3 regions of the Paenibacillus sp. FSL R7-0345 genome follow, and region 2 is predicted to be linked to each of the others. Evidence: riboswitches for the same ligand, from Rfam matches in the RefSeq annotation. Region 2 holds a riboswitch; each other region holds the start of a gene.

Region 1 (6,238 bases), 2.6 Mb from region 2:
AACAATCTGGACTGTACGCTTAAGATGCCGGGGCGCTCCATCGCTTTCCGGGTGCTGTCCACTGATGTATTTCTCTGTCCGTTTCAGCTGGGTTTTGTGACCATACGGGTGCGCATTGAGGAGGATAAGCTGCCGTTCAGCGTAGCGCTGGAATTCGCCGACCGGTTCCGTACCCTGGAGGACGCTAACCTGCGGGATAAGGGAACCTCCGTTCATAACGGTGACGTATCCTATGAGCAGGTCGAAGATTTTGTGTTCGAGTACCTCGTACCCAGCCTTAAACCGTTTTTGGACCAGTCAGAGCTGGATGGCGCCTATTTCGAAACCCTGCCTTTTTTCGTTGATGAGCGGATGACGGTTCAGGCCTTTTACGGATTTGTTCCTGACGGGGACGAAGAAGACCTTGATATCCGGCTGAGATTCCGCGCCTCCCAGCTGGACGGTCTGGATGGAGGCGGCAATCCATATATGAGCGCAAGCGATCCTGATTATATCAAAGGCTACTGCCGGGAGCATTCCTACAACCGATGGGGTCCCGACACTTATTATATGACCAACGAGCAGACCTTCTGCTGCCTGAGCAGAGCCAAACCCGAAACTGCCACCAAGCTGATCAACCAGATGTACGGCGAATATTATTACGGGCTGCTGCTGAGTATTTTCCACAAAATTGTGCTGCTGAAACTGTCCAATCTGCACTCCCGTCTGCGCATTAACCGTGACTACGATGAAATTGAGAGCCTGATCTTCCTCATAAATAAATTTTCGGCCAAATTCTATTTTATGGAGCTTATTTCGCAGTCTCAGGGCCGGGAGATTTTTTTCCAGCTGCGGAGGGTTTACGGCAATGATGCCCTATTCGATGAGGTCAAAATGACGCTGGATGACCTGTTCCAGTACCAGGATAAATTTCAGGCTAAACGTCAGGATACGCTGCTGATGATCCTTACCGTATTTACGGTTGTCAGCGGTATTTACGGAATGAACCAGGTCATTGAGGACCTGAAGGCACCGATTGACTGGAGCAAAATGACAGAGTATTCGCCTTTTGAGTATTTCGCGCTGTTCCTTACGTTTACAGGGATTGCCGTCAGCCTTTTCCTGACAATGAAGCAGCTGTGGAACGGCATCCGCCGCCGCCGCAGAAAGCGGTATTACTCCAATGAGTAGGGAGATTGCTACTGGACAACCCCAGCCGGTGCGTCTATAATACAGCGTAGAATAAGCAATACCCGATAACTTCATAGAACCAGGGGTGCTGGAATTGGCCGGCTGAGATTGTATCCCGCAAGATACTGACCCTTATACCTGATCTGGATAATGCCAGCGTAGGAATTCATAACTGCTCCCCGGTCCCCTGCGGCCGGAGCCTGCAACCTTGCGCAAATGACTGGCGTCCCGATGATCGGGGCGCTTTTTTTGCATATCAGATTTAGAAACTGGAAGACTAGGGATTGCTGGAAGGAGTGAACAAAGAGAAATGGGAGTCAAAAAAAACTTAATGCTCAGCCTGACCTGTGTACTGGCCCTGGCCATTGCCGGCTGCGGCAGCAACAACGGAACGAATGCAGGTAATGGAGGGAACGCAGCTGCTTCTCCGGAAGCATCCGCTGGAGCAGCCGCAAATGCCCCAGCGGCACTGACCAAGATCAAGGTCGCGCTCGACTGGACGCCAAACACGAACCATACCGGTCTGTACGCGGCCAAGGAACTGGGGTATTACGAGGAAGAAGGCCTTGACGTCGAGATTGTCCAGCCGGGTGCGGCCGGGGCTGATACGATGGTGACCTCAGGCGAAGCCGCTTTCGGTATCAGTGCCCAGGAAGCGCTGACGCTGGCCCGTCTGCAGGATGTGCCGCTGGTATCCATTGCTGCCATCATTCAGCATAATACTTCAGGATTTGCAGCACCGAAGGACCGTAACATCACATCACCCAAGGATTTTGAAGGCAAAACCTACGGAGGCTGGGGATCACCGGCTGAAGAAGCGGCGATGAAAGCGATCATGGACCCGGAAGGCGGCGATGTGAAGAAGGTCAAGCTGGTGAATATCGGTGAAGCCGACTATTTCACTGCCGTAAAGCGCGACATTGATTTCGCCTGGATCTTCTATGCCTGGACCGGTATTGAGGCCGAGCTGCGCGGCGAGCCGCTGGATATGCTGTACCTCAAGGACTACGCGCCGCAGCTTGATTACTACACTCCGGTTCTTACAACCAGTGAAAAACAAATCGCTGAACAGCCTGAGCTGGTAAAAGCGTTCCTGAAAGCTACGTCAAAAGGCTACCAGTACGCCATCGACCAGCCTGAGGAAGCAGCCGCCATCCTGAGCAAGGCAGTACCTGAGCTTGATCCTGAGCTTGTCCTGGCCAGCCAGAAATGGCTGAGCCCGAAATATACGGACGATGCCGCCCGCTGGGGCGAGCAGAAGGCTGAAGTCTGGCAGAATTACGCCGACTGGATGTACGGCCTGAAGCTGTTGGATCAGCCGCTGGATGTGGACAGCACGTTTACCAACGAGTTTTTGCCGGCGGAGTAAATATAATTTGAAGCAAGCTGCATTTCCAATACACTGAGAGGGTTGATTATTGTGGCAAACACACTGTTAAGCATTCAGGTAATCCCTAAAACACCAAACGGTGAGGATTCCATTCCTTATGTAGACAAAGCGATTGAAGTGATCCAGCAATCCGGCGTGAAACATCAGGTGAATCCGCTGGAAACAACAATGGAAGGCGAAATTACCGAGCTGCTGGAGGTTGTCCGCCAGATGCATGAGGCGCTGGTTGCAGCCGGCAGCCCAAGCGTCATCTCCCAGATCAAAATCGCCCATAATCCGAACGGCATCAGCATGGACAAGCTGACGGAGAAATACCGTTGAGACCGTACTTCAGGCAAATCTGGCCGCCCTTAGTGGCGGTCGTCTTGTTTTTAGGGATCTGGCAGCTGGCCGTATCCGCATTCGGCATTGAAGCGTGGATTCTTCCGGGACCCGGGGCGATTGCCCGGTCTTCAGCAGATAACGCCGCCAGCATCTGGTCGCATACCGCTGCTACGCTGCGCCTTACACTGATCGGCTTCCCGATCGGCACAGGCGTCGGGCTGATCGTGGCCCTGCTGCTGCATCTGCTGCCCTGGCTGAAGCGTGCGCTGTACCCGCTGCTGATTCTCAGCCAGAATGTGCCGTCCATCGCACTCGCACCGCTGCTGGTCATCTGGTTCGGCTTCGGGCTGCTGCCGAAGATTGTGCTGATTACGCTCGTCTGCTTCTTTCCGGTCGCAGTCGCTGCTATGGGCGGCCTTGCGCAGAGCGACCGGATGATGATGAACTATATGAAGATGGCCGGTGCAAGCAAGTGGCAGATCTTTACCAAGCTGGAGCTGCCCGGCTCATTACCCTCCCTGTTCTCCGGCGTCAAAATCTCCGCCACTTACGCTGTAATGGGCGCCGTCGTCGCCGAATGGATCGGCGCGGACAAAGGGCTCGGCTATTACATGCTGCTGCAGAAATCGGCTTACCGCACGGATAACGTGTTTGTCGCCATTGCCATTATTGTGTTACTAAGCCTTGTACTGTTCGCCATCATCGCCCTGGCAGAAAGATGGCTGGTTCGCTGGAAGCCGCGGAAAGCGGAATAAGGACAGATCCGGCAGTCTTAAAACCGTCTTTGGCTTTCTTGGGACGACCCCGGGTATTCTAATTGGATTTTCTTAGCTCACCTGGAAAGGAGGTTGATCCATGTATCACCAGACAGACAACAACACGGGCACCGCAAACCGCCTGGCTGCCCAGACCCAGCCGCCCGCGCTTGAGGTCAGCGGCATCTCCAAGACGTTCGGCCGCGGCCGCAAGGAGACCCGCGTGCTGAATGACGTGTCCCTGACCGTCCGGCAGCAGGAGTTCGTCTCCATCCTCGGCCCGTCGGGCTGCGGCAAAAGCACCCTGTTCCATATCATCGGCGGCCTTGAGGCGCCGGATACCGGAACAGTCAGCATGAACGGCCGCATTGTTACCGGGCAGCGCGGCGAGATCAGCTACATGCCGCAGCAGCCTGCGCTGTTCCCTTGGCGCAGCATAGAGGACAACGTCCTGCTCGCGGGTGAGCTGAAGGGCGAGCCGCAGGCAGCCGCGCGGGAGAACGCCCGCCGCTGGCTCGGCCGCGTCGGGCTCGGCGGCTTCGAGCAGGCTTACCCGCACATGCTGTCCGGCGGCATGCAGCAGCGGGCCGCCTTCCTGCGCGCCCTGCTCGCTCCGCAGGAGCTGATGCTGCTTGACGAGCCGTTCAGCGCGCTCGATGCGCTGACGCGCAGCGACATGCAGCGCTGGCTGCTGGAGCTGTGGGAGGAGAACCGCCGTTCCGTGCTGTTCATCACCCACAATATTGAAGAAGCGCTGCTGCTCTCCAGCCGGATCTATGTTTTCTCCGGCCGGCCCGGCTCGATTCTTCATACCGTTGACGTCCCGTTCCCGCGGCCGCGCCGCGAGGAAATCACCGATACGCCTGAATTTCTGCAGCTCAAACGCCAGCTCTCCCAGTGGATGCGGGAGGAGCAGGCAAAGAACAGGATATAGCAAAAGGCCGGACGACGGCTTGTACTACTGCGATAACGTAATTTTTATATACAGAAAGAAAGCCCTGCCTGCCTGTGACAACAGGACGGCCGGGCTTTTTTGACTACAGGTGCGTTGTAGAAACATACGTCCCTTCTGCAAAAAGGATATGAGAGCAGCTTCCGGCACCAAGCACAGGCACCAGGCTGTTGCCTAGATCCAGCCCTTCTCCTCGGCCAGCCGTACCGCCTCGATCCGGCTTTTGACCTCCAGCTTGCTGAGGATTTCCGAGATATAATTACGCACGGTGCCGTAAGACAAGTGCAGTTCACCGGCAATATCACCGGCCGACCGGCCCGCACCGGCAAGCTTCAGAATTTCACGCTCTCGCTCCGATAGCGGATTCTCCTCTCGCAGGCTGCCGAAGACCAGCTCGGGCGAGACCTCACGATGGCCCTGCATTACCCGGCGGATGGCGTCAGCCAGCTTGTCTACCGGCTCATCCTTCAGCAGATATCCCTGAATTCCGGCCTTCACGCCGCGCTCGAAATAACCGGGGCGGGCGAAGGTGGTCAGGATAATGATTTTTGTCGGAGCCATCCGTTCTCTGAGATTTTCTGCAACCTCCAGTCCGCTCATCAGCGGCATTTCAATGTCCAGCAGGCAGATATCAGGCTGGACGCGTTCAATCAATGCCAGTGCCTCCGCACCGTCTCCGGCCTCTCCCGCGACTTCGATATCATCCTCCATATCCAGCAGCGAAGCCATCGCTCCGCGCAACAGACGCTGATCCTCAGCAATAACAACGCTTATCTTCATGCAGTCACTCCTTCCTTCACAATTCTCGGGATAACGACGGTCAGGACTGCTCCTCCGGAATCACCGGCATTAAGCGTCACACTGCCTTCAATCAGCGACAGGCGCTCAGCCATCCCCTTCAGCCCGTTGCCCGCGCGGTGTCCCCCGCCAGCCCGTCCCAGGCCTCCCCCGTTATCTTCAACTGTAATCTGCACTTTGCCTGCCGGCAGCTCAACTGAGATTCTGCACCGGTCGGCTCCGCTGTGCTTCACGATGTTGGTTACCGCCTCTTTAATACAGAGGCTCAGGATATTCTGCGACAGGTCAGAAACTCCTTCCAGGGATACATCGCCTTCCACATCCAGGGCAATCTCAGCGGACCGCAGCATCTCTCCTGCTTCGGCCAGCTCCTCAGCCACTGAAACGGCGCGCATCTCCGATACCAGCTCCCGCACCTGCCGCAGTGCGGCGCGGGAAGTGCGCTGAATCTCGCGGGCTTCCGCCTGGGCGCGCTCAGGGTCTTTAGCGGCCAGCTTTTCGACAAGCTGGCTTTTCAAAGTGATCAGCGATAGCGTATGGCCCATCGTGTCATGCAGGTCACGGGCGATCCGCATCCGTTCCTCGCGTTTGACCATTTCCTTAATTACTTCATTGGCCTGGTCCAGCTTACGCTCCAGCAACCGGTTGCTGCTCAGGGAGCGGATCCCAAAGGGAAACACCAGCATAATCAGCAGAAAAGGCACCAGGAATACCAGATTCTCCAGTTCCATTCCCTGTACAGCTATCAGCAGCGGTACCAGTATGGACAGGGCAAATACGGCGTAAGCGGGCCTGAACAGTTTTTTGTCAGTGTACCAGCCGATAAAATTAGCAGCATAAAAACCAAGG
Region 2 (6,238 bases):
GTTCAGAAACTGCCGGACCCGCGGATTCTGCGATTGCTCAAGCACCTGCTGCGGACTTCCCTGCTCCAGAATAATACCCTGGTCCATCAGAACGATCAGATCGGCAACATCAGCGGCAAATTTCATTTCATGGGTCACAATGACCATTGTCATACCTTCAGAGGCAAGCTGCCTGATTACCTTCAGCACTTCACCGACCAGCTCCGGGTCAAGGGCAGAGGTCGGCTCATCGAACAAAAGCACCTCCGGCTCCACCGCCATTGCCCGGGCAATAGCCACCCGCTGCTGCTGTCCCCCTGACAGTTGATGCGGATAGGCAGCAGCCTTGTCCGACAGTCCCACCTTTCCCAGAAGTTCCATTCCCCGCTTGTGTGCCTCTTCTCTCGGACGCCTCTGTACAGTGATCTGCCCCTCCATCACATTGCCCAGTGCAGTCATGTGCGGGAACAGATTATAAGACTGAAAGACCATTCCGGTCTTTTGGCGCAGACTCTGAACCTTCCTGCGGGGAATTTTAATGTCCTCCGCAAACGAAAGCTCCATTCCGGCAATGGTCAGACTGCCCTGATCGGGAAGCTCCAGCAGATTGAAGCAGCGCAGCAGCGTCGTTTTGCCCGAGCCGGAGGGACCAATGATAACCAGCACTTTCCCGTGCTCCAGCCGAAGATTAATACCCTTAAGCACCTGCAGCGGGCCAAAGCCCTTATGCAGATCCCTGATTTCGATCATACCCCTGCCTCCTATCTGGCCGTATAGCGGTCAAACCGTTTTTCGAGCCTGCTTTGCAGCCCTGACAGCACTGAGCAGAACAGCAGGTAGAATAGCGCAGCCTCTGAATAGAGCAGCAGCGGCTCGTAGGTGGTCGCAGTGATCTGCTGGGCTGTCCGGAACATCTCAACATAGGTGATGCCGGCCGCAAGCGAGGTGTCTTTTACCAGGCTGATAAAAGAGTTGGCAAGCGGCGGAACCGATACCCGCGCCGCCTGAGGCAAAATAACCCTGCGCAGCGCCTGTACCCTTGACATCCCCACCGAATACGCAGCTTCCCATTGCCCTTTGGAAATGGACAGTATGGCCGCACGGACAACCTCGGAGGCGTAGGCACCCACACTCAAGGTAAAGCCGATGACAGCGGCAATAAACGGATCAAGCACAATGCCGGCCGCCGGCAGCCCGTAAAAGATAATAAAAAGCTGCACCAGCAGCGGCGTCCCCCGGATAATCCAGACATAAAATCTGGCAATCAGCCCCGGAATCCGCCATGAGGAGAGCCTCACCAGCGCTGTAGCAACCGCAAGCAGCAGGCCCAGCACGAACGAAACCAGCGCCAGCGGGATCGTATAAGCCACACCGGCCTTAAACAGGGGCAGCAGCGAGTCCAGAAAAATATGCAGCTTACGGTCATCCATCGCTTAGAAGCTCCTCCGGCTTTTATTTGGAAACGTCTGCCCCGAAATATTTCTCGGAGATATTCAGATACGTCCCGTCCTCCTTCATGTCTGCCAAAGCCCCGTCCACCGCCGCAATCAGCTCATCATTCCCTTTGAGGAAAACGGCAGCGCTCTGCGAACCTTCGGCAATCTCATCTACCTGCTTGATTTTGACATCCGGCTTCTGCTTTTTCAGATCAAGATAGGAGAGCCCGTCGTTAATCGTTGCATCAATCCGTCCGGACACCAGCAGATCAATGGCCTGATTGAAGCCTTCCACTGACACAATCTCGGCGCCGTTCTCACGGGCGATGTCCGCAAGATTGGTGGTCAGCGACTGGCCCGATTTTTTACCCTTGAGATCTGCAAATCTGGTGATATCTTTATTGTTCTCGCTGACAATCAGCACGGCCTTGGCCATGACATAAGGCTCGGAGAAGTCATATTTAACTTTGCGTTCATCTGTAATGGATACCTCGTTAAAAATAACATCAAAGCGCTTCGCATCCATTCCGGCAAACAGGCCGTCCCATTGGGTCTCGATAAACTCTGCTTCTACCCCGATCCGCTTGGCTATCTCCCTGGCAATATCCACATCGAAGCCTGTAAGTGTTCCGTCCGCATCATGATACGTAAACGGGGAATAGGTTCCTTCTGTGCCGATCCTCAGCTTGCCGGAGGCCTTTACCGTTTCCAGACTATTCTGCTCCGCAGGGGCGGCCGTTACATCGGCCCCTCCTGTTGTCCCTTCAGCATTATTCTTGTTATCGCCAGTACCGCAGGCTGCAAGCAGTAAAACCAGCAGCAGCAGCGGCGCCAGGGCCCATTTTCTCATTGTATGTTCCTCCTCAGGCTGTGTTTGGCAGTGATCCAGAATGACGTTATCATGCCCAACAAACGCCTTTCTTTACCTCATTCAGCTGCATCAGCGCAAAAAATCCCCGCGGACCGGTTCAGGTCCGCGGGGATTCTCCATCAAAACAGATATTGCGTTAGCCGTGCATGATTTCCGCCTGCGGTCTGGATTCGCCGTCGCCGCCCTTACGCCCTCTGCGCAGCAGAAGTCCAAGGACCGCTCCGCCCAATGCGACAAAAATCATGATGTGGAAGGTATCGGCAAAGCCCTGGGCCATCACAGTCTGAGTAGCCTGCTTAAGCACTTCCGGAGAAGCCTTGGCCGGGTCAACTCCGGATGCGGCTGCAGCGGCCTGCATTTCCGCCCCGCGCAACGCCGCTCTGGAAGTAAGAATGGTAACCAGCGTCGATACGGCAAGCGAGTTAATCACCTGCTGCATAGAGTTGGTCAGCGAGGTTACCCTGTTAACAAGGTTGGCTGGCGCTTTATTCAGCAGATGGGTATTCATCGGCATCATCATCATTCCCATCCCGGCTCCGCACATGATCAGCGGCACAATCAGATCCCGGCTCTGAGTTGTCAGATCCACATGGGAATATTGATAAAGCGCGCCGGATACTAGGCTGAGGCCGCAGACAACCAGCCAGCGAACCCCGATTTTGTCAAAAAGAATACCGGCTATCGGCATCATCAGCCCTGAAGCAATCGCCTGCGGCAGCAAAGTCAGTCCGGTGTCAAAAGCACCGAAGCCGCGGGCCTGCTGCAGAAACTGCGGCAGCAGGAACAGGGCGCCGTACAGGCCGAACTGGGCAATCCACTGGACGAGAATGCCTGTGCTGAAATCGACTGATCGCAGAATACGCAGCTCCAGCAGCGGTGTCTTGGATCGCAGCTCAGCGATAACAAAAGCAATCAGGGCGGCCAGTCCCAGCGCAAGGCCGATCAGTGTTTTATTGGAGGACCAGCTTTCTGCCCCCTGACTGACCCCGTAGGTCAAAGAAGCAAAGGCCAGCGGCCCGAGGATCATGCCCAGCTTATCCATTCCCGGTACCTGTCCGCGTTTGGCATTCGGCAGCTTGCGCATCCCGATCAGCAGGCAGACAATCCCTATCGGGATGTTGATCAGAAAGATCCATCTCCATGAGTGATACTGGACCAGCCAGCCGGACAAGACCGGCCCGATTGCCGGAGCGAACAGTACGGGTATACCCATAATACCCATCACAATACCGACCTTGCTCTTGGGTGCCAGCTTATATACATAGGCCATACCTACCGGCAAAACGCAGCCTCCGCCAAGACCCTGCAGCACCCGGAAGGCAATCAGCCATTCCGCACTGTTTGGTGTAGCACACAGAATGGAGCCTATAGTGAATACGACCACTGCGGTCAGGAAAACGGTTTTGGCCCCGAAGCGGTCAGACAGCCAGCCGGACAGCGGAATAACGGAAGCCTGTGCCAGCATATAGCCGGTCACAATCCATTGCAGTGTCGTCAGATTGGTGTTAAAATCCTCTACCAGCGTGGACAAGGCCACATTCATCGCCGTGCTGTCGAGCACAACCATAAATACACCCAATATAATGGCCAGCAGCGGTACCAGAATACCGGATAAGCGGAATTCGGCGTCGTCCTTTATTACTCCTTGCATCCTTTTCTCCTCCTGTGCTTGTGCGCGTTCAATGTCATTGACCGCTGCACCCTTCTCTCTATATAATGACTCTGCGGACAATTGTCCGTTCATTCATCAACAGTCTACGGACAATTGTCCGCTGTGTCAATAACCGAAAGGAAAAACCATGAATCCCTCTAAACCTAATGACTCATCCGCCGCACCTGACCTGTATAAAGAACGTATCCTCGAGGCCGCACGCGAGCTGTTCACCGCAAATGGGCTGGAGGCTGTCAGCATGCATGCCATCGCCAAAAAGGCTGGCATCGGCCAAGGCTCGCTATACCGCCGTTTTACCGATAAAGGTGAAATCTGTTCATTGCTGCTGCGTGACAGTACGGAACGTTTTTTGTCCAGTCTGGAAATGGAGCTGGCGCTTCCAGAAGCAGAGAGTGATGCTCTTGGCCACCTGCGGCGCAGCATCAGCCGGATTGTCGGCTTTATCGAGCAGCATGCCGAGCTGCTGCAGCTGATCAAATCGGAGTTCACCGGCAAGAAACAGCTTACCCAGTTTGAGCATCCTTTTTTCCGCAGATTGAATGAATTCCTGACCCAGCTGCTCACACGCGCTGCTGCCGCCGGTGAGATTACTGATGTTGATCCGCAGTTCACAGCCACAGCCCTGATTGCCGTGCTCAGCCCGGATTTGTACCTGTATCAGCTGAAGCATCACAGCTCAACCAAAGAACAGATTACGGACGGAATTCTCGCCCTGTTCGTGACCGGAATCCAAAAAAGGCAATAAGCCTCTCTTTACAAACCTCCAGGTTATGGTATATTAATTAGCAATTACGAATTGAATAGGACCTGTTATTTCACTAGGGGAGTCGGCCGACTGAGACGGAGCTAAGCTCCGGACCCTTGGAACCTGATCTGGATCATACCAGCGGAGGGAAGTGGAGCAGAAATGATCAGCGTTGTCTTAACCACCCGGCAGACTGTATCTTTCAGACCTCTTTATTTCCTCCGGAAATGAAGGGGTCTTTTTGCGTTCAATGTTTGTCGTAATTCAAGGAGGTAAGTAGACTGCCATGCTCTCAGTTACCAATCTTAGTTATTCATACGGCACCGGAACAGGCGGACCTGTGATCTCAGGACTCTCCATGAATGTTCAGAAGGGAGAGTTCATTTCGCTGGTCGGTGCCAGCGGATGCGGCAAAAGCACGCTGCTGCGCATCATCGCCGGTCTGCTCGAGCCTTCAGGCGGAGGAATTATATTTGAAGGCAGACCTTCTGGCAGCAGCGCTTCCCGGCTCGGCAGAATCGGATATATGCCGCAGCAGGATCTGCTGCTGCCCTGGAGAACCGTGCTGGATAATTGCCTGCTGGCCTGGGAGCTGCAGCGTAAAGGCAGCAGACAGGCTGCTGTGCAGCAGATCCGCAGCCTGCTGCACAGCCTCGGCCTCGCCGGCACAGAGAATGCTTATCCGGAGGAGCTGTCCGGGGGCATGCGCCAGCGGATTGCTCTGGCCCGGACACTGTCATCAGGGAGTGAGCTGCTCCTGCTTGATGAGCCTTTTGGAGCGCTGGATGCCATGACCAAGCGCAGCTTGCACCGCTGGCTGCTCGAGCTATGGAGCAGCCTCGGCCGGACCGTAGCGTTCATCACCCACGATCTGGAAGAGGCCCTGCTGCTCAGTGACCGGATCTGCCTGATGGAGCGCGGCAGCCTGCAGGAAATCACGGTTCCGCTGCCTCGTCCAAGGCAGGGACAGATGATCTATCAGCCGCAGTTTATGAGGCTGCGGGAAGAGCTGGAACGGAGGCTGCATGAGAGTATCCCGAATTAAGCTGAAGCTGCATACTTATGCCCCTGCCGCCCTTCTGGTGCTGATAATCCTAGCGGTCTGGGAAACCGGTGTACGGTTCGGAGGGGTTCCCGCGTTCATCCTTCCGGCACCTTCAGCTGTCTGGATTGCACTGGTGGAGCAGCGGGGCCTGCTGTTAAGTGTGCATCTGCCGGCAACCCTGCAGGAAATCCTGCTCGGGTTCCTGCTGGCCGCAGGCTGCGGTACCCTGCTGGGACTGGGGATGCATCTCTTTCCGCCGCTGGCAAAAGCGGTGTACCCGCTGCTGATTGTCAGCCAGACCATCCCGCTGATCGCGCTATCCCCCATCCTGATCATGTGGTTCGGGTATACACTCGGAGGTAAGATCGCGGTTGTCTTCCTGACCGCCTTCTTCCCCGTCGTAGTCAGTACATATGACGGCCTGCATAAAAGCGGCGAGCAGTACAAGGAGCTGCTGCTGACTCTGGGCGCAAGCCGCCGGCAGCTGCTG
Region 3 (6,238 bases), 720 kb from region 2:
CTGCATAAGAAATCTGCTGCCTGTGAATCCCAATCACATCACTTGCAAATCTGAGGTGTCATTAAGGAAACCGGTTTCCCAAGTAAAAATTACCATGTCCATGTATGCGCTGTCAAGCTAAATTAATGTCAAAAAGCCTTCTTTCCGGAATATGAAAGAAGGCTTCCTGTAAGATTATGATTCATTCTGTTTATTTGAATACCGGCTCCTTGAACTGGGCGAGCTTGGCCGCTGAATCCTTTTCTACATCGGCATGCAGGCTGTTACCGTGTGAATCCATCGTTACGATGGCGGCAAAGCCATCTACCTGAAGATGCCACATCGCTTCTGGTATCCCGAATTCCATAAAGTCAACAGCATTAACCTTTTTAATGCATTCCGCGTAATATTGCGCCGCTCCGCCGATGGCGTTCAGATAGACTCCGCCGTGCTCCTGCAGCGCCGTGAGCGTTTTGGGTCCCATTCCGCCTTTGCCGATGACGGCGCGGATCCCGAATTTCTTGATAATCTCACCCTGGTACGGCTCCTCACGGATACTGGTGGTCGGGCCTGCCGCCTTAACGTGCCAGCCTTCATCATCCTTCAGCATAACCGGACCGCAGTGATAAATAACCGCACCGTTCAGATCGACCGGAGTGTCATGGTCCATCAGGTATTTATGCAGCGCATCACGGCCGGTATGCATTTCCCCGGAGAGAATGACGACGTCGCCGACCCGCAGGCTGCGGATATCCTCCTCGCTGATCGGTGTAGTCAGCCGCACTTCCCGCGAGCCTCCAGCAGCAGCTGCGGAGTCAGACCCGGCCGGAGCTGCAGCGTCAGCAGCCGCAATCGCGGGGGCCGCCGGGATGACCGCATCACCGGAGACAACGCCTGCTTCTGCAGCAGCCGGATGGTGGGCAGCTACAGCCACAGGCACATCCGCTTCCTCTACCGAAATGCCTGTACCGCGCTCATAGAGCCAATCCCCGATATTGCCCGTTGCGGGCTCCACCAGAATGCCCTGGCGGCGGAAGGCCCAGCAATTATAGGCTACCGACACGAAGAAGCTGGCCGGCAGCCGGTTCATCACACCCACCTTGCAGCCGAGCAGGGTAACTTCCCCGCCGAAGCCCATCGTGCCAATGCCCAGCTTGTTGGCGTTATCCATAATGTAATCCTCCAGCTTGGCCAGATCTTCCACCGGGTTGATATCTTCAACCTTGCGGAACAGCTGTTTCTTCGCCAGCTCATAGCCGGTGGTCCGGTCTCCGCCGATGCCGACGCCGATAAAGCCGGCGCTGCAGCCTTGCCCCTGTGCCTGATAGACGGCATGCAGGATACATTTACGGATGCCGTCCAAGTCGCGGCCCGCTTTACCCAGTCCTTCGAGCTCGGCCGGGAGGCTGTACTGGATATTTTTATTTTCACAGCCGCCGCCTTTAAGGATCAGCCTTACGTCTATATTTTCTTCTTCCCATTGTTCGAAATGAATAACCGGTGTCCCTGCCCCGAGATTATCACCGCTGTTCTCACCGGTCAGCGAATCTACCGAATTGGGCCGCAGCTTCCCGTTCTTCGTCGCCCGGATCACCGCACTGTGGATATCCTTTTTCATCTCAATCTGATTGACGCCGACAGGCGTATGAATGATAAAGGTCGGCATCCCCGTATCCTGGCAGATTGGTGATACCTGAAGCTCGGCCATGCCGATATTCTGCGCAATCGTGGTCAGGGCAAGGCCCGAACGGGTGGCGCGGTCTTCCATTGCACGTCCTTTGGCAACGGCCCGGCGCACATCACCCGGCAAATTAGTGGAGGTCTCTACGATCAGATTATAAATGCTTTCTTCAAAATTCCGCATCTTCATTCCGGCTCCTCTCATCAGTCCCAGGTTGTCTAAAATTTGCTGCAATTAGTTATTATCATATCACACTCAGCCGCGCATGAAAGGGGTTACTTCAAAGTTAGGGGAAAATGGACGATGAACCGCGAAAAGCCGCTTAACCATGGACAGCTTACGCTGCTTTGAGGTAAAGCGGCCTTTGTATATCTTCTCTTCCGTTCTCGCTCATTTAGACAGACTCTAGAATATCCCAGTCCTTGTATACCGGCTGCAGGCTGTTTGCTCTGAGCATCCTGCTTATTTCCTGCACACTGCGTCCGTCGGAGATTTCAAACTGCGGTGTTCCACCCTCCAGGGTATGCCCTCCCACCTCCGTGGATACCCCGGCAGACATTTTGGTTACTCCCAGATGGATGAGGCGGTCTCTTAAAGCAGACGGTTCGCGGGTCGACAGCGTAATACCCGCCCTGGGCAGAAAGAGCCGGTAAGCCAGAATAATCTGCACCAGAGCCCGGTCAGTGACTATATGCTCCGGATTGTATTCTCCCAGAAAAGGACGGAAACGCGGTACGGACACACCGATTTCACATTCAGGGTATTTGTCCTGAAGGTATCTCGCATGCATAGCCGTAAATAAAGCTTCCCGCCTCCAGTCATACATCCCGAGCAGGGCCCCGATATTTACTGTCCTGAAGCCGGCCCGGCAGCCCCTCTCAGGTGCATCCATCCTGTTGCGGTAGATTTTTTTGGGCCCTTTGATATGCAGCTTGCGGTACGTCTCCTCATGGTAGACTTCCTGATACAGGGTTAGCCCGTCTACACCAGCTTCCTTAAGCTCCTTGTATTCGTCTTCAGACAACGGGTTCACTTCAATGCTGACAGAAGAGAAATACTCCCTGAGTATTTTAACGCATTCCTTGATATAAGAAACGGGGCTTTCCTTGCGGGATTCCCCTGTCAGAATCAGAATGTGCCGGATGCCTGTAGCTGCTATCGCCTTGGCTTCCTGCCTTACTTCCTCAGGACTGAGCTTTTTTCTCGGGAAATCATAAATGGAGCTGAAGCTGCAGTACGTACAGTGATTTATGCAGAAATCTGCAAGATACATCGGTGTAAAAAGCTGCATGACATGTCCGAAATGCGTCCGGGTCAGCCTTAGGGCACAACGGGCCATTTCTTCCAGGCAGTCTGCCGCTGCAGGAGACAGCAGAATCTGCAGATCACGCTCATCCAGCTGTTCTTTCCGGAGTGTACGCATTACATCGTCCTTAGTATACTTCTCCCATATTTCAGAATCTGCCTGCTCGCTTAGACGGCGGGCGGTCTCATAAAACCCCATTTCACTCCTCCTTTGCGCTTGTCCCTATGTCTATCAGTCCAGAAATCCCGTCAGTGGCGACGAAGCTGCAGCCGTCTCCTCAACAGGGCCCAATCCGGCCAGGTAGGCCTTACGGCCTGCAGCTACGGCATCGCGGAATGCCGAAGCCATGAGCTGCGGATTCCGTGCGGTGGCGATAGCCGTATTCAGCAGCACACCGGCAGCGCCCATCTCCATCGCTTCTGCTGCTTCAGACGGCCTGCCTATTCCGGCATCTACAATAACCGGAAGGTCAAGCTCCGCAATCAGGATGCGCAGCAGCTCACGTGTTCTTAGCCCCCGGTTTGTGCCTATGGGCGATCCAAGCGGCATGACTGCTGCAGCACCCGCTTCTTGCATGCGAAGGGCTGCGGATAAGTCAGGGCTCATATAAGGAAGCACCACAAAGCCTTCGGAGGCCAGAATTTCCGTGGCGCGGATCGTTTCCGCATTATCGGGCAGCAGATATTTCTGATCATTGATTACTTCGATCTTTACCCAATTGCCTAGACCGGAAGCCTTGGCCAGTCTGGCTATACGGACCGCTTCTTCAGCAGTCCGGGCACCGGAAGTGTTGGGCAGCAGGATCATACGGTCCGGAATATGACTGATGATATTATCATTGCTGTCCGGGTCTACACGCCGGAGGGCCACTGTAATGACCTGTGAGCCCGAAGCTTCCACCACCTCAGGGATAAGGGTATTCCGGCTGTATTTCCCGGTTCCGATAAACAGTCTGCTGGACAAGGCCTGGCCTCCGATTATTAAAGGATCTGACATCTGATAAGCCTCCTGCATTTAAATTTGTAACCCGCTTTTTGTAAGCTACGCAAAATATCCCCCGGAATCCATCTACTTTAATAAGGAAAACTAGCCTCCTCCCACAAAATGCACCACCTCAATCCTGTCCCCCTCGCCCAGAAGAGCGGTATTATAGTTCTCCCTGGCAACAATGTCGCCGTTCAGCTCAACAATAACCATTTTTCTGTTCCAGGCAGGCAGACTAAGCAAATCAGCCACGGTCCTGCAGTTCTCTTTGTATATTTCTGCTTTGCCATTGACTATGAGATTCATGCTTTCTCACCTCCTTTGGCGGCAGCCCCATCAGCTGCGGTCCTGTAGGCTTGTGCAGCCGATGCAGGATCATCCGCGCCGCATATGCCGGACATTACCGCTATCCCTGTTGCACCAGTCTGCAGCACTTGCGGCATATTCTCCGGCGTAATGCCCCCGAGTGCGATTATTGGAATATTGCTAGTATTCACAGCCTCTTTCAAAAGAGTTAAACCGCGCTCCTTCAGGCCTGGTTTGCTGATTGAAGCAAACACATGTCCAAACAGACAATAATCAGCACCCTGATTACCCGCTTCTATAATCTCTGCAGCGGAATGCACCGATGATCCCAGCTGCAGGGAGTGGCCCGCTGCCAGCCGTGCAGCAGAGACAGGCAGACTGTTCCAGGCCAGCTGAACACCGGCAGCTCCAAGAGCCATTGCCACATCCAGCCGGTCATTGATAATCAGTTTGGCGGCAGGCACACCCTCTGACAGCAGGATTAAAGCCATATTAAGCAGCTCCTGCGCCGATAACCTCTTTTCACGTAAATGAATATAGTCAAGCTGCGGATGAACAGCGGCTGCGAGGGCAGCAAACTGAACCGCATCCAGCTTCCCGTCCGAGAGCAGATGTATTTCGGCCAACGCTCCTCCACCTTCCCTTTCATTTTCATTTCTCAGATCCACACAAAAAAACCGCCTCCAACCAGGAGGCGGTGAAAAACGTATACAGAAATAACAGCCGGATCTCCGGACCGTTCGCACTGCAAAACAACGTTCATCCACTTCCCTACGCTGGTATAAACCAGATCAGGTTCAAAGGGTCCGAACCAAACGTTCGTCTCAGCCTTGCGGCACCCCTAGTGACAGTTCATATGCTGTTACTGACGTCATATATAATAACACTATTTTGCATAAAAAATCCAGATCATCCGTTAATAATCTCGCCGCCGTTTACATGAATGACCTGGCCGCTGACATAAGAGGAGTCACTGGAAGCCAGATACACATATGCTGGCGCAAGCTCCTCCGGCTGTCCCGGACGTTTCATCGGCTGCGTGGCACCGAACTCACTGACTTTTTCCGCATCAAAGGTGGAAGGAATCAGCGGCGTCCAGATCGGGCCGGGAGCCACCGCGTTAACACGGATGCCTTTTTCCGCCAGATTCATCGACAGGGAGCGGGTGAAGCTGAGAATCGCGCCCTTCGTGGATGAGTAATCCAGCAGCTGCGGGCTTCCCCGGTAGGCTGTAATCGAAGTCGTGTTGATGATCGTCGACCCTTTTTTCAGATGCGGCATCGCTGCCTTGGTCAGGTAGAACATCGAGAATATATTCGTGCGGAATGTCCGCTCCAGCTGTTCGGAGGTAATGTCCTCAATATTGTCCTGCGGATGCTGCTCAGCTGCATTGTTGATCAGGATATCCAGCTTGCCGAGTCCCTCGACCGTCTTGTTTATCAGGTCCTGGCAGAAAGCCTCTACTCCGATATCTCCGGCTACAAGAATGCACTTACGCCCTTCCTGCTCAACCTGGCGTTTCGTTTCCTCCGCGTCACTATGCTCATTCAGATAGGAAACAACGACATCGGCGCCCTCTTTGGCAAAATGTACAGCTACCGCCCGGCCGATTCCGCTGTCTCCGCCGGTAATGAGCGCTGCCTTGCCCAGCAGCTTGCCTGCTGCTTTATAGGTGGAGGTTTCAAACTCCGGCAACGGATTCATCTCACTCTCAATACCGGGCTGCTGGTCCTGTACCTGCGGGGGCAATGTTTTTTTAGTTTGCTGATTGTCTGGCATGATCCATTTCTCCTTTCGCTTTTACACTTCTCGAAGTTATACATCGTATTAGGATGGCTAAGGATAGCTGGTTTATGCGCTGTTTGTTAAGCGCTTTTTCGCTTACGCTATGTTACTTACCACAGTTAAAAGCTGGCCAAACAAAAAAATTCAGTCGTTGCCTGCCTGTTGTGCGGATATAATGTATCAAGGTGTCTAAGAGG

What was found. A riboswitch is a leader RNA that binds a small molecule or an ion and turns the genes downstream of it on or off. The one in region 2 is predicted to bind thiamine pyrophosphate.
Region 1: it holds a riboswitch for thiamine pyrophosphate, as region 2 does, so the genes downstream of both, NST84_RS01905 (ABC transporter substrate-binding protein) here and NST84_RS12795 (ATP-binding cassette domain-containing protein) in region 2, are expected to answer to the same signal.
Region 3: it holds a riboswitch for thiamine pyrophosphate, as region 2 does, so the genes downstream of both, NST84_RS09595 (thiamine phosphate synthase) here and NST84_RS12795 (ATP-binding cassette domain-containing protein) in region 2, are expected to answer to the same signal.

Annotation. Positions count from the first base shown of each region.
Region 1 is NZ_CP152002.1:433,689-439,926, reverse strand. It holds gene NST84_RS01910 (hypothetical protein) at 1-1,170, shown strand, start outside; TPP riboswitch at 1,242-1,350, shown strand; gene NST84_RS01905 (ABC transporter substrate-binding protein) at 1,481-2,539, shown strand; gene NST84_RS01900 (thiamine-binding protein) at 2,591-2,881, shown strand; gene NST84_RS01895 (ABC transporter permease) at 2,878-3,639, shown strand; gene NST84_RS01890 (ABC transporter ATP-binding protein) at 3,740-4,573, shown strand; gene NST84_RS01885 (response regulator transcription factor) at 4,766-5,371, opposite strand; gene NST84_RS01880 (sensor histidine kinase) at 5,368-6,238, opposite strand, start outside.
Region 2 is NZ_CP152002.1:3,024,678-3,030,915, reverse strand. It holds gene NST84_RS12820 (amino acid ABC transporter ATP-binding protein) at 1-729, opposite strand, end outside; gene NST84_RS12815 (amino acid ABC transporter permease) at 741-1,409, opposite strand; gene NST84_RS12810 (amino acid ABC transporter substrate-binding protein) at 1,432-2,265, opposite strand; gene NST84_RS12805 (DHA2 family efflux MFS transporter permease subunit) at 2,423-3,937, opposite strand; gene NST84_RS12800 (TetR/AcrR family transcriptional regulator) at 4,086-4,703, shown strand; TPP riboswitch at 4,769-4,870, shown strand; gene NST84_RS12795 (ATP-binding cassette domain-containing protein) at 5,062-5,748, shown strand; gene NST84_RS12790 (ABC transporter permease) at 5,729-6,238, shown strand, end outside.
Region 3 is NZ_CP152002.1:2,306,983-2,313,220, reverse strand. It holds gene NST84_RS09615 (fumarate hydratase) at 191-1,843, opposite strand; gene thiH (2-iminoacetate synthase ThiH) at 2,055-3,164, opposite strand; gene NST84_RS09605 (thiazole synthase) at 3,198-3,962, opposite strand; gene thiS (sulfur carrier protein ThiS) at 4,053-4,256, opposite strand; gene NST84_RS09595 (thiamine phosphate synthase) at 4,253-4,882, opposite strand; TPP riboswitch at 5,008-5,109, opposite strand; gene NST84_RS09590 (SDR family oxidoreductase) at 5,166-6,035, opposite strand.